Regions from separate parts of the Klenkia sesuvii genome, predicted to be linked through region 1. Evidence: riboswitches for the same ligand, from Rfam matches in the RefSeq annotation. Region 1 holds a riboswitch; the other holds the start of a gene.
What was found. A riboswitch is a leader RNA that binds a small molecule or an ion and turns the genes downstream of it on or off. The one in region 1 is predicted to bind cyclic di-AMP.
Positions count from the first base shown of each region.

Region 2: it holds a riboswitch for cyclic di-AMP, as region 1 does, so the genes downstream of both, TEK04_RS10905 (VldE C-terminal domain-containing protein) here and TEK04_RS15405 (C40 family peptidase) in region 1, are expected to answer to the same signal.

Region 1 covers NZ_JBAPLU010000017.1:17,655-22,115, forward strand. The annotation lists gene TEK04_RS15395 (NDMA-dependent alcohol dehydrogenase) at 1-905, opposite strand, end outside; gene TEK04_RS15400 (phytoene desaturase family protein) at 910-2,433, opposite strand; cyclic di-AMP (ydaO/yuaA leader) riboswitch at 2,671-2,807, shown strand; gene TEK04_RS15405 (C40 family peptidase) at 2,822-3,958, shown strand; gene TEK04_RS15410 (DUF3817 domain-containing protein) at 4,073-4,411, shown strand; gene TEK04_RS15415 (serine hydrolase domain-containing protein) at 4,422-4,461, shown strand, end outside.
Region 2 covers NZ_JBAPLU010000009.1:102,345-106,805, reverse strand. The annotation lists gene TEK04_RS10915 (MFS transporter) at 1-182, opposite strand, end outside; gene TEK04_RS10910 (M20/M25/M40 family metallo-hydrolase) at 179-1,498, opposite strand; cyclic di-AMP (ydaO/yuaA leader) riboswitch at 1,621-1,769, shown strand; gene TEK04_RS10905 (VldE C-terminal domain-containing protein) at 1,783-2,580, shown strand; gene TEK04_RS10900 (protein adenylyltransferase SelO) at 2,596-4,035, opposite strand; gene TEK04_RS10895 (zinc-dependent alcohol dehydrogenase) at 4,056-4,461, opposite strand, start outside.

The DNA.
Region 1 (4,461 bases):
ACCCCGTTGCCCTGCAGCGACAGCGTGACGTCGGAGGCGACGTCGGCCAGCGCGGTGAGCACGAGGGTGCCGCCCTTGCCCAGGCAGCGGGCGGCCAGCCGGGTGCTCTCGGCGTCGGTCGACCCGAGTGCGAGGACGACGACGTCGGCGCCGTTGCCCCAGGTCAGCTCGCGGGCCAGCGCCGCGGCCTCCTTCGACGTCCCCACCGCGTGGGTCGCCCCGACGGTCAGCGCGAACTCGCGCCGGAAGGCCACCGGGTCGACGGCGACGACGTGCGAGGCGCCGGCGTGCACCGCGCCCTGCACCGCGTTGGCCCCCACCCCGCCGCAGCCGACCACGACCACGGTGTCGCCGGGCCGCGTGCCGCCGGCGTACACCGCCGAGCCCCAGCCGGTGGGCACGCTGCACGCCATGAGGGCCGCGGTGTCCAGCGGCAGCCACGGGTGGATCCTGATCACCGACGCCTCGTGCAGCAGCGAGTGCCGGGCGAACGCGCCGACCATGCAGAACGCGCCCAGCTCCTCGCCGTCCAGCCGGAACGGCCAGGTGCCGGTGGGCAGCTGGCCCGTGCCGATGGTGGCGCCCAGGTTGCACAGGTTGGACCGGCCCGAGGCGCACCACCGGCAGGTGCCGCAGGCGGGCAGGAAGCTGGCCACGACGTGGTCTCCGGGGGCCACCCGGGTCACCCCCGCCCCGACCGCCAGCACGACCCCGGACCCCTCGTGGCCGCCGACGATCGGGTAGCGGCCACCGGCGTTGGAGTGCCGCAGGTGCTCGTCGGAGTGGCACAGGCCGGCGTAGGCCATCTCCACCAGCACCTCGCCGGGGCCCGGGTCGCCGACCTGCAGCGTCACGAGCTCGTACTGGTCACCCTCGCCGCGCAGCACTGCGCCGGTCGTCTCCACGGGCTCATCCCAGCAGATGCCGGGCCGCGGCGTAGCCGCCGAGGCCGCTGACCGCCCCGCCGCGCACCGTGCCGCCCGAGGACGCCGACACCACGCGCGGGTGGGCGGTCGCCGCACCCCAGGTGCCCGCCGGGTGCGCCTCGCTCGCCACCGGCCAGCTGAGGTCGCCGTGGAAGATGTGCCCGCCCGGCATGGCCAGCGACGCCTCGACGTCCAGCGGGGACGCCGCCTGCAGGCACGGGCGGCCGTCGGCGTCGGTCGCCAGGCAGTCGGCCAGCGGCTCCTCGAGCTGGGCGTCGAGCTGGGCCACCACCCGGCGCACCGCCTCCTCGCGGGCGCCCACCGGGTCGGCGGTGAACAGCGTCGCCGGGGTGTGCAGCCCGAACAGCGTGAGCGTGTGCAGCCCGGTGCCGCCGGTGATCGACGGGTCGGTGAGGGAGTGGCAGTAGACCTCGAACGGGATGGTGCCCGGCAGCCGTCCGGCCGCGGCGTCGGCGTAGGCGGCGTCGATCTGCGACGCGGCCTCGTCGACGTGGCAGGTGCCGCCGAAGGCCACCGCCGGGTCCAGGCCCGAGCGCGGCCGGGGCAGCCGGGTCAGCACCATGTTGACCTTCAGCTGGGCGCCCACCGGTCGGGGCGCGGGCGCGGCGCCGGTCAGTTCGTCCAGCACAGCGGGGGCGCAGCCGGCCACCACGTGGGCGGCGTCCGCGGCGTGCGCCGTCCCCTCGTCGTCGGTCCAGTGCACCGTGACGCCGTCGGCCCGGGTCTCGACGGCGGTGACCGCCGTCCGGGTGCGCAGGTCGGCCCCGGCCCGGCGGGCGGCGTCGGCCATCGCGCCGCTCACCGCGCCCATGCCGCCCACCGGGACCCGCCACAGGCCCGTGCCGTTGCCGACCAGGTGGTACAGGAAGCAGCGGCCGGCCAGCCCGTCGGCGGCGTGCACGTCGGCGAACGTGCCGATCAGGCCGTCGGTCAGCGCCACCCCGCGGGCGACGTCGGCGTCGAGGTGGTCGGCGACGACCTCGGCCAGCGGGCGCTCGACCAGGTCGCGGTACAGCTGCCGGTCGCGCAGCCGGCCCTCGAGCTCGGCGGTGGAGGGCAACGGCTGCACCAGGGTGGGGGAGAGGTCCTCGGCCAGGGTGGCGAGCCGGCCGTAGAAGCGCTGCCAGCCGGCCCACTCGGCGTCCGAGCCGGTGAGCGCCCGGAAGGAGGCCGCGGTGGCCGGCCCGGGGTCGCGCTCGACCAGCAGCGCCCGGTCGCCCAGCAGGGTCGCCGAGCTGACCGCCCGGTCGGCCAGCTCGACGCCCAGGTCGAGGTCGGCGACGACCCGGTCGGGCAGCAGGCTGACCAGGTAGGAGTAGGCCGAGAGCCGGACGTCGACCCCCGGGAAGACCGCCTCGCTGACCGCCGCCCCGCCGAGCGCCGCCCTGCGCTCGAGGAGGAGCACCGACCGGCCGGCCCGGGCCAGGTACGCCGCCGCCACGAGTCCGTTGTGCCCGCCGCCGACCACCACCACGTCGTAGCTCATCCCGGCATCCTGGCCCACCGGTCCGGACGCAACCGTCCGGTAACCGGTTGTGAGCGTGCTCAGGGCGTGTCCCGGTGACGAACGTGCGGAACTCCACAATCGGCACGGGCTCACTTGTCACGAAACGGTCACACACCTACCGTCGTGCCGTCCGGACGGATCGTTCCGCCACCCGCCCTGGGTGACAGCCGACCGGACGCCGCCGAACCACGGCCGCCCCAGCACCACCACCAGCACCACCGGGGCGCGCCAGGACCGGGGACCCACCGAAGCACTGGGGTGAAGCACCGACGGCCCGCGAGGGCCCGACGTGCCGGGCGACCTTCCCGCCCGAATCCGTCAGCTAACCCGGTAGGCGGCCGTTGGGAGAAAGGACCACCCGCCGCACATGGCGAGTTCCAGCACGCCTGCGCGCCGTCCAGCCCTCCGGGGCCGTCGCGCCGCCATCACCCTCCTCGCCGCCGCCGGTGTCGCCGCGGGCACCCTCGTGACCGCCGCCCCGGCCCAGGCCGCCCCCGAACCCACCACCTCCGCCGAGGCCGCCCAGCTCGTGGCCGAGCGCGGGCACCAGCTCGAGGTCCTCACCGAGCAGTTCAACGACGCGCGCGTGGCGCTGGAGGCCGACCAGGCCGCCCAGGCCCAGGCCGTCGCCGCGGCCCAGACCGCGCAGTCGGACTTCGAGGCCGCCCGCGGCTCGGTGACCAGCGTGGCGCGCACCGCCTACCAGGGCGGCGGCCAGCTCGCCGGCCTGCAGACCCTCCTGACCGCCAGCTCGGCGGGCGAGTTCGTCGAGCAGTCGGCCACCCTGGACCTCCTGTCCGAGCACAGCACCGAGGTGCTCACCCAGGCGCAGCAGGCCAACGACGCCGCGGCCACGGCCCAGCAGACCGCCGAGCAGGCCACCGCCGAGGCGCAGGCCCAGGTCGACGCGGTCACCGCGCAGCAGGCCGAGCTCAACGCCGAGATCGCGGAGTACCAGGCCCAGTACGAACGGCTCTCGGCCGCCGAGCGCGCTGCGGCCGAGGCCGCCGCGGCCGAGGTCGCCGCACGCACCACGGCCACCAGCCGAGCCGACCGCGACGACAGCTCGAGCAGCTCGAACTCGAGCAGCTCGGGCGGGTCCAGCGCCTCGGCCGCCCCGGCGGGCAGCAGCGTGGTCGCCAACTCCGCCGCCGCCCAGGTCGCCGTCGACACGGCGATGTCCAAGCGGGGCGCCCCGTACGTGTGGGCCGCGTCCGGTCCCAACAGCTTCGACTGCTCGGGTCTGGTGCAGTACGCCTACGCCGCGGCCGGCATCTCGCTGCCGCACTCGAGCCGTTCCCAGGCCTCGATGGGCCAGTCGGTGTCCCGCAGCCAGCTGCAGCCCGGTGACCTGGTGGCCTTCTACTCGCCGGTCAGCCACATCGGCATCTACATCGGCAACGGCCAGATGGTGCACGCCCCGACGTCCGGCGACGTCGTCAAGGTGGCCAGCATCGACGCCATGGGCTCCGCGCCCACGGCCTACCGCCGCATCGCGGGCTGACCCCCGCACCGCACCACCGGAGCCCCGGTCACCGTTCGGTGACCGGGGCTCCGTGCTGTGCGGGGTCGGTCACACCCGGGGACGGCGGCGGCCACGTGTCCGTTGGTGCTGGTCGTGGCCGCACTCCCCGCACCCCCCACCGTCGCCCGCGCCTTCCGCGTCGTCGCGTTCGCCGAGGCGGTCAGCTGGGCGCTGCTGCTGGCCGGCATGTTCGTCAAGTGGGTGCTGCGCACCTCCGAGCTGGGGGTGCAGATCGCCGGCCCGGTGCACGGCGCGGTGTTCGTGGTCTACGTCGTGCTGGCCCTGGTCTGCTGGCGGGTGCTGCGCTGGGACCTGCGCACCGCCGCCCTGGCCCTGGTGGCCTCGGTGCCGCCGTTCGCGACCGTCTGGTTCGAGCGGTGGGCCGCCCGCACCGGCCGTCTGCCCGTCGGGGACCCGGCCGCCACCCCCTAGCCTGCAGGGCATGCCCAGCGTCGAGCCGACCACCGCCCGCGCCCTGCTCG
Region 2 (4,461 bases), on a different contig from region 1:
ACCAGCTGCGCGGCCTCGAACCAGTTCACGTCGCCGTCGCCGATGCCCAGCGCCCGGGCGACGTCGGAGAACACCGGTGTGTAGAAGCCCTGCAGCACCCCGCTGGCGACCTCGACCACCGACAGGGCACCGACGACGGCGAACAGCGTCTGCGCCCGGGCCTGCGCGGTGGCCCGGGTCATGCCGGCAGCTCCTGGACCAGGCGGCGGTACCAGTCGACCCCGGCCAGCAGGTCGGCCACCCCGATGTGCTCGTCGGCCGCGTGGATCGTCGCCCGCTGGGCCTTGGTCATGCGGAACGGGGTGAACCGGTAGACCCGGTCGCACAGGCCGGTGAAGAAGCGGGCGTCGGTGGCGGCCATCATCACGTAGGGCGTGGGCACGGCGTCGGGGAACAGCTCACCGGTGATGCGCTCCAGCAGCGCGAAGGCGGCGTCGTCCCAGGGCGAGACCGGGCTGGGCTCGTTGCGCTCGACGACCTCGAGCCGGATGCCGGGGCCGACGGTGCGGCGCACGTGCGCCAGCACCTCCTCGACGGTGTCGCCGACCATCACCCGCAGGTTGACCCCGGCACGCGCGGTGGAGGCGACCACGTTGAGCGCGGGTGACCCCGACAGCGTGGTGACCGCCACCGTCGTCCGCACCATCGCGGCCGCCTCGGCCCCGGCGGCCCGCAGCACCCGGGTGAGCACCGGCGCCAGCCGGTCGGCCCGGGCGAGCACCGGCCGCAGCGGTGCCGGCAGGTGCGGGCCGAGCCGGCGCAGCAGCTCCAGCGTGGGTGCCGGGGCGCGCAGGGGCAGCGGCGCGGCCTCCAGTGCGGTGATGGCGCGGGCCAGCCGCGCGGTGGGGCCGCCGGGGGCCGGGGTGGAGGCGTGGCCGCCGGCGCCCTCGGCGACGAGCTCGACCGACGTCACGCCCTTCTCGGTGACCCCGACGACCGCGAGCGGTGCGGCCACCAGGGGGAAGGCCTCGGCGGCCACCGCGCCGCCCTCGTCGAGCACGAACCACGGCCGCACCCCGCGGCGGCGCAGCTCGGCGACCGCGTCGGCCGCGGTGGTGCCGGACACCTCCTCGGTGGACCCGAAGGACAACCACACGTCGCGGGCGGGCACGAACCCCTCGGTCAGCAGCGACTCCACCGCCGCGCAGATGCCGACGACGGCGCCCTTGTCGTCGAGGGTGCCGCGGCCCCAGACCGCCCCCTCGTGGACCTCGGCCCCGAAGGGAGGGTGCGTCCACCGGCCCTCGGCGGGGACCACGTCGAGGTGGGCCATGAGGACGACGGGGCCCTCGGCGGACCGGCCCGGCCAGCGCACCAGCAGCGCGTGCGGTTCGACCTCGACCCGCTCCAGCCCGTGCAGGAGCGGGAAGTGCTCGGCCAGCGACGCGCGCAGCGCCACGAACGGGGCGGGGTCGGTGCGGGCCGGGTCGCGGTCGGCGACGGTGGGGTGCCGCACCAGCTCCTGCAGCGCCCGGACGGCGGGGTGGGTCTCGCTCACGCCGCGGATGCTGTCACGTGCGTACGACATCACGTGACGAATCCGCCGCTGATCCTTGGCCGCGGCTGTGCGGGTGGCTACCGTGGGCTGGTCGTCCCGCAGGGGCGACGCCGTCGAGTCGCCCGCTGGCCCCGCCAGCGCACGGGCGAGCCGGGGACCCACCGCAGTCCTGGGGTGCATCCCGCTGCCGGTCACACCTGACCGTCAGGGGTAGGGCGACTTCCCGCCCGAACCCGTCAGCTAACCCGGTAGGCGGCCACTGGGAGCAATTGGAGAGCCGCCGCATGGCGACCCCCCGAGCACGCCGCCACGGCGTGCCCACCCGCCGGCGCCGTCCGGCGATGTACCTCGGCCTGACCGCCTCCGGCGCCGTCCTGGCCCACGTCCTCATCGGCGCCGCGCCGGCGTCGACCCCGGTGGCCGCGACCGAGCCGGCCAGCGTCGCCGCGTCGCTCGGGCTGACCGCCGACGTCGCCCCCGCCCCGGACCTCGGTCAGCTGGCCGACCTCGCCGCCAGCCGCAGCACCCGCGAGGACCAGCAGGCCGCCGCGTCCGCCGCGCAGGCCGCCGCCGACCAGGCCGTGCTCGACCAGCAGGCCGCCGAGGCCGCCGCGGCCGAGGCCGCCGCGCAGGCAGCTGCCGAGGCGGCAGCCGCCGCCGCCGCGAAGGAGGCGGCCGAGGCCGCAGCCGTCGCCGCGGCGCCGGCCAACGCGGTGTCCGGGATCGCGAAGATCACCAACAGCGCGGGCCCGGTGAAGGCGGTCGTGCAGGCCGCCGCCGACGCCGTCGTCACGAACGTGCCGGGCGCGGACTCGATCACCCTCGGCGGCACCCGGGCCAGCGCCGCCGACCCGCACGGCCACCCGTCGGGCTACGCGCTGGACTACATGGTCATGCGCGACGCGGCGCTCGGCGACGCCATCGTGCAGTACCACATCGACCACTGGTCGGAGCTGCGCGTGGAGTACATCATCTGGGAGCAGCGCATGCTGTCCTCGCCGGGTGGTTCCTGGGTGATGATGGAGGACCGCGGCGGCACGACCGCGAACCACTTCGACCACCCGCACGTGAACTACCGCTGAGGACGCAGCCGTAGTTCACGTCCCGCAATAGGTGACGTAGGCCGTGTTCGGGCCGGGGGTGCGGTAGCGCTCCTGGCCCGGCCGCTCCTCGTAGGGGTGGCGCAGCACGTCGACCAGCTCGTCGAGGGGGCCGAGGTCGCCGGTCGTCGCGGCGTCCAGCGCCTCCTGCACGAGGTGGTTGCGCGGCACGTGGACGGGGTTGACCCGGTCCATGGCGTCGGCGTCCGGTCCGGCGGCGCGCCACCGCTCGAGCCACGCGTCGAACGCCGCCAGGTTGAGCACCAGCTCCCGCGCGGGCTCGACGTCCCCGCGTGCGGCCCCGCCCAGCGCCCGGAAGAACCCGGTGTGGTCGGGGTGGTTGGCGTCCAGCAGGGCCTGCAGGTCGGTGACCAGCGCGGTGGCGAGGTCGGCGTCGGCGGCGGCGGGCAACCCCAGCTTGGCCCGCATGCCCGCCGCCCAGGCCGCCTCGTAGCGCGGCAGGAAGGTCTCCAGGACAGCGACCGCGCGGGGGATCGCTGCCTCGGCGTCCGGGTCGATGAGCGGCAGCAGCGCCTCGGCCAGCCGGGCCAGGTTCCACTGCGCGGCCAGCGGCTGGTTGCCGTAGCGGTACCGGCCGCCGGAGTCGATGGAGCTGAACACCGTGTCGGCGTCGTGCGCGTCGAGGAAGGCGCACGGGCCGTAGTCGATGGTCTCGCCGGAGATGGTCATGTTGTCGGTGTTCATCACGCCGTGCACGAACCCGACCAGCATCCACTGCGCGACCAGCTCGGCCTGCACCCCGACCACGTGCTCGTAGAGGGCCAGCGCGGGCACCTCGGCGTCGGCAGCCTCCGGCACGTGCCGGGCGATCGCGTGGTCGAGCAGCCGCTGCAGCAGGTCCAGGTCGTCGGTGGCCCGGGCGAGCTGGAACGACCCGACCCGCAGGTGGCTGGCCGCCGTCCGGGCGAGCAGCGCACCCGGCTGCGGGGTCTCCCGCTGCACCGTGCGACCCGTGCCGACGACGGCCAGCGACCGGGTGGTGGGGATGCCGAGCGCGTGCATCGCGGTGCTGATCACGTACTCGCGCAGCATGGGGCCGACGACGGCCAGCCCGTCGCCGCCGCGCGACCACGGGGTGCGTCCCGAGCCCTTCAGGTGCAGGTCGGTGTCCCCGAGCTCGCCGAGCAGCAGTGCCCGGCCGTCGCCGAGGCGGGGGGAGTAGCTGCCGAACTGGTGGCCGGCGTACCCCTGGGCGACCGGGCGGGCGCCGTCGGACACCTCGTTCCCCGTGAGGAACGCGAGGCCGGACGGCGTCCGCAGCCAGGCCGGGTCGAGCCCGAGGGACTCGGCCAGTGCGTCGTCGAGGGCGAGCAGCCGCCGGTCGGGTGCCGGGTCGGCCTGCCACGGCACCGACAGCTCGGGCAGGTCGTCGGCGAAGCGGTGCCCGAGGCGGATGCCGGTCTGGGTGCTGCTCACCCCCACGACGGTACGTCCGCTCAGACGCCGGCGGGCTTGAGCAGGACCTTCTGCCAACCGTGCTCCTTGGCGCGGAAGTTCGTGTAGGCCTCCGGGGCCTGGGCCAGCGGCAGCCGGTGGGAGGCGAACGTGTCGACGCCGAGCGGGTCGTCGTCGGTGAGGAGCGGCATGATCTCCGGCACCCACTTCTTGACGTTGCACTGGCCCATGGTCAGCTGCAGCTGCTTGTCGAACAGGGTGAGCATCGGGATGGGGTCGGCGGCGCCGCCGTAGACCCCGGACAGCGAGATGGTGCCGCCGCGCCGGCAGATGTCGATGGCGGAGTACAGGGCGGCGAGCCGGTCGACACCGGCGGTCTTCTGCAGCGGGGCGGCGAGGACGTCGGGCAGCAGTCCGGCGGCCTTCTGCACGAAGGTGGTGGCGGGG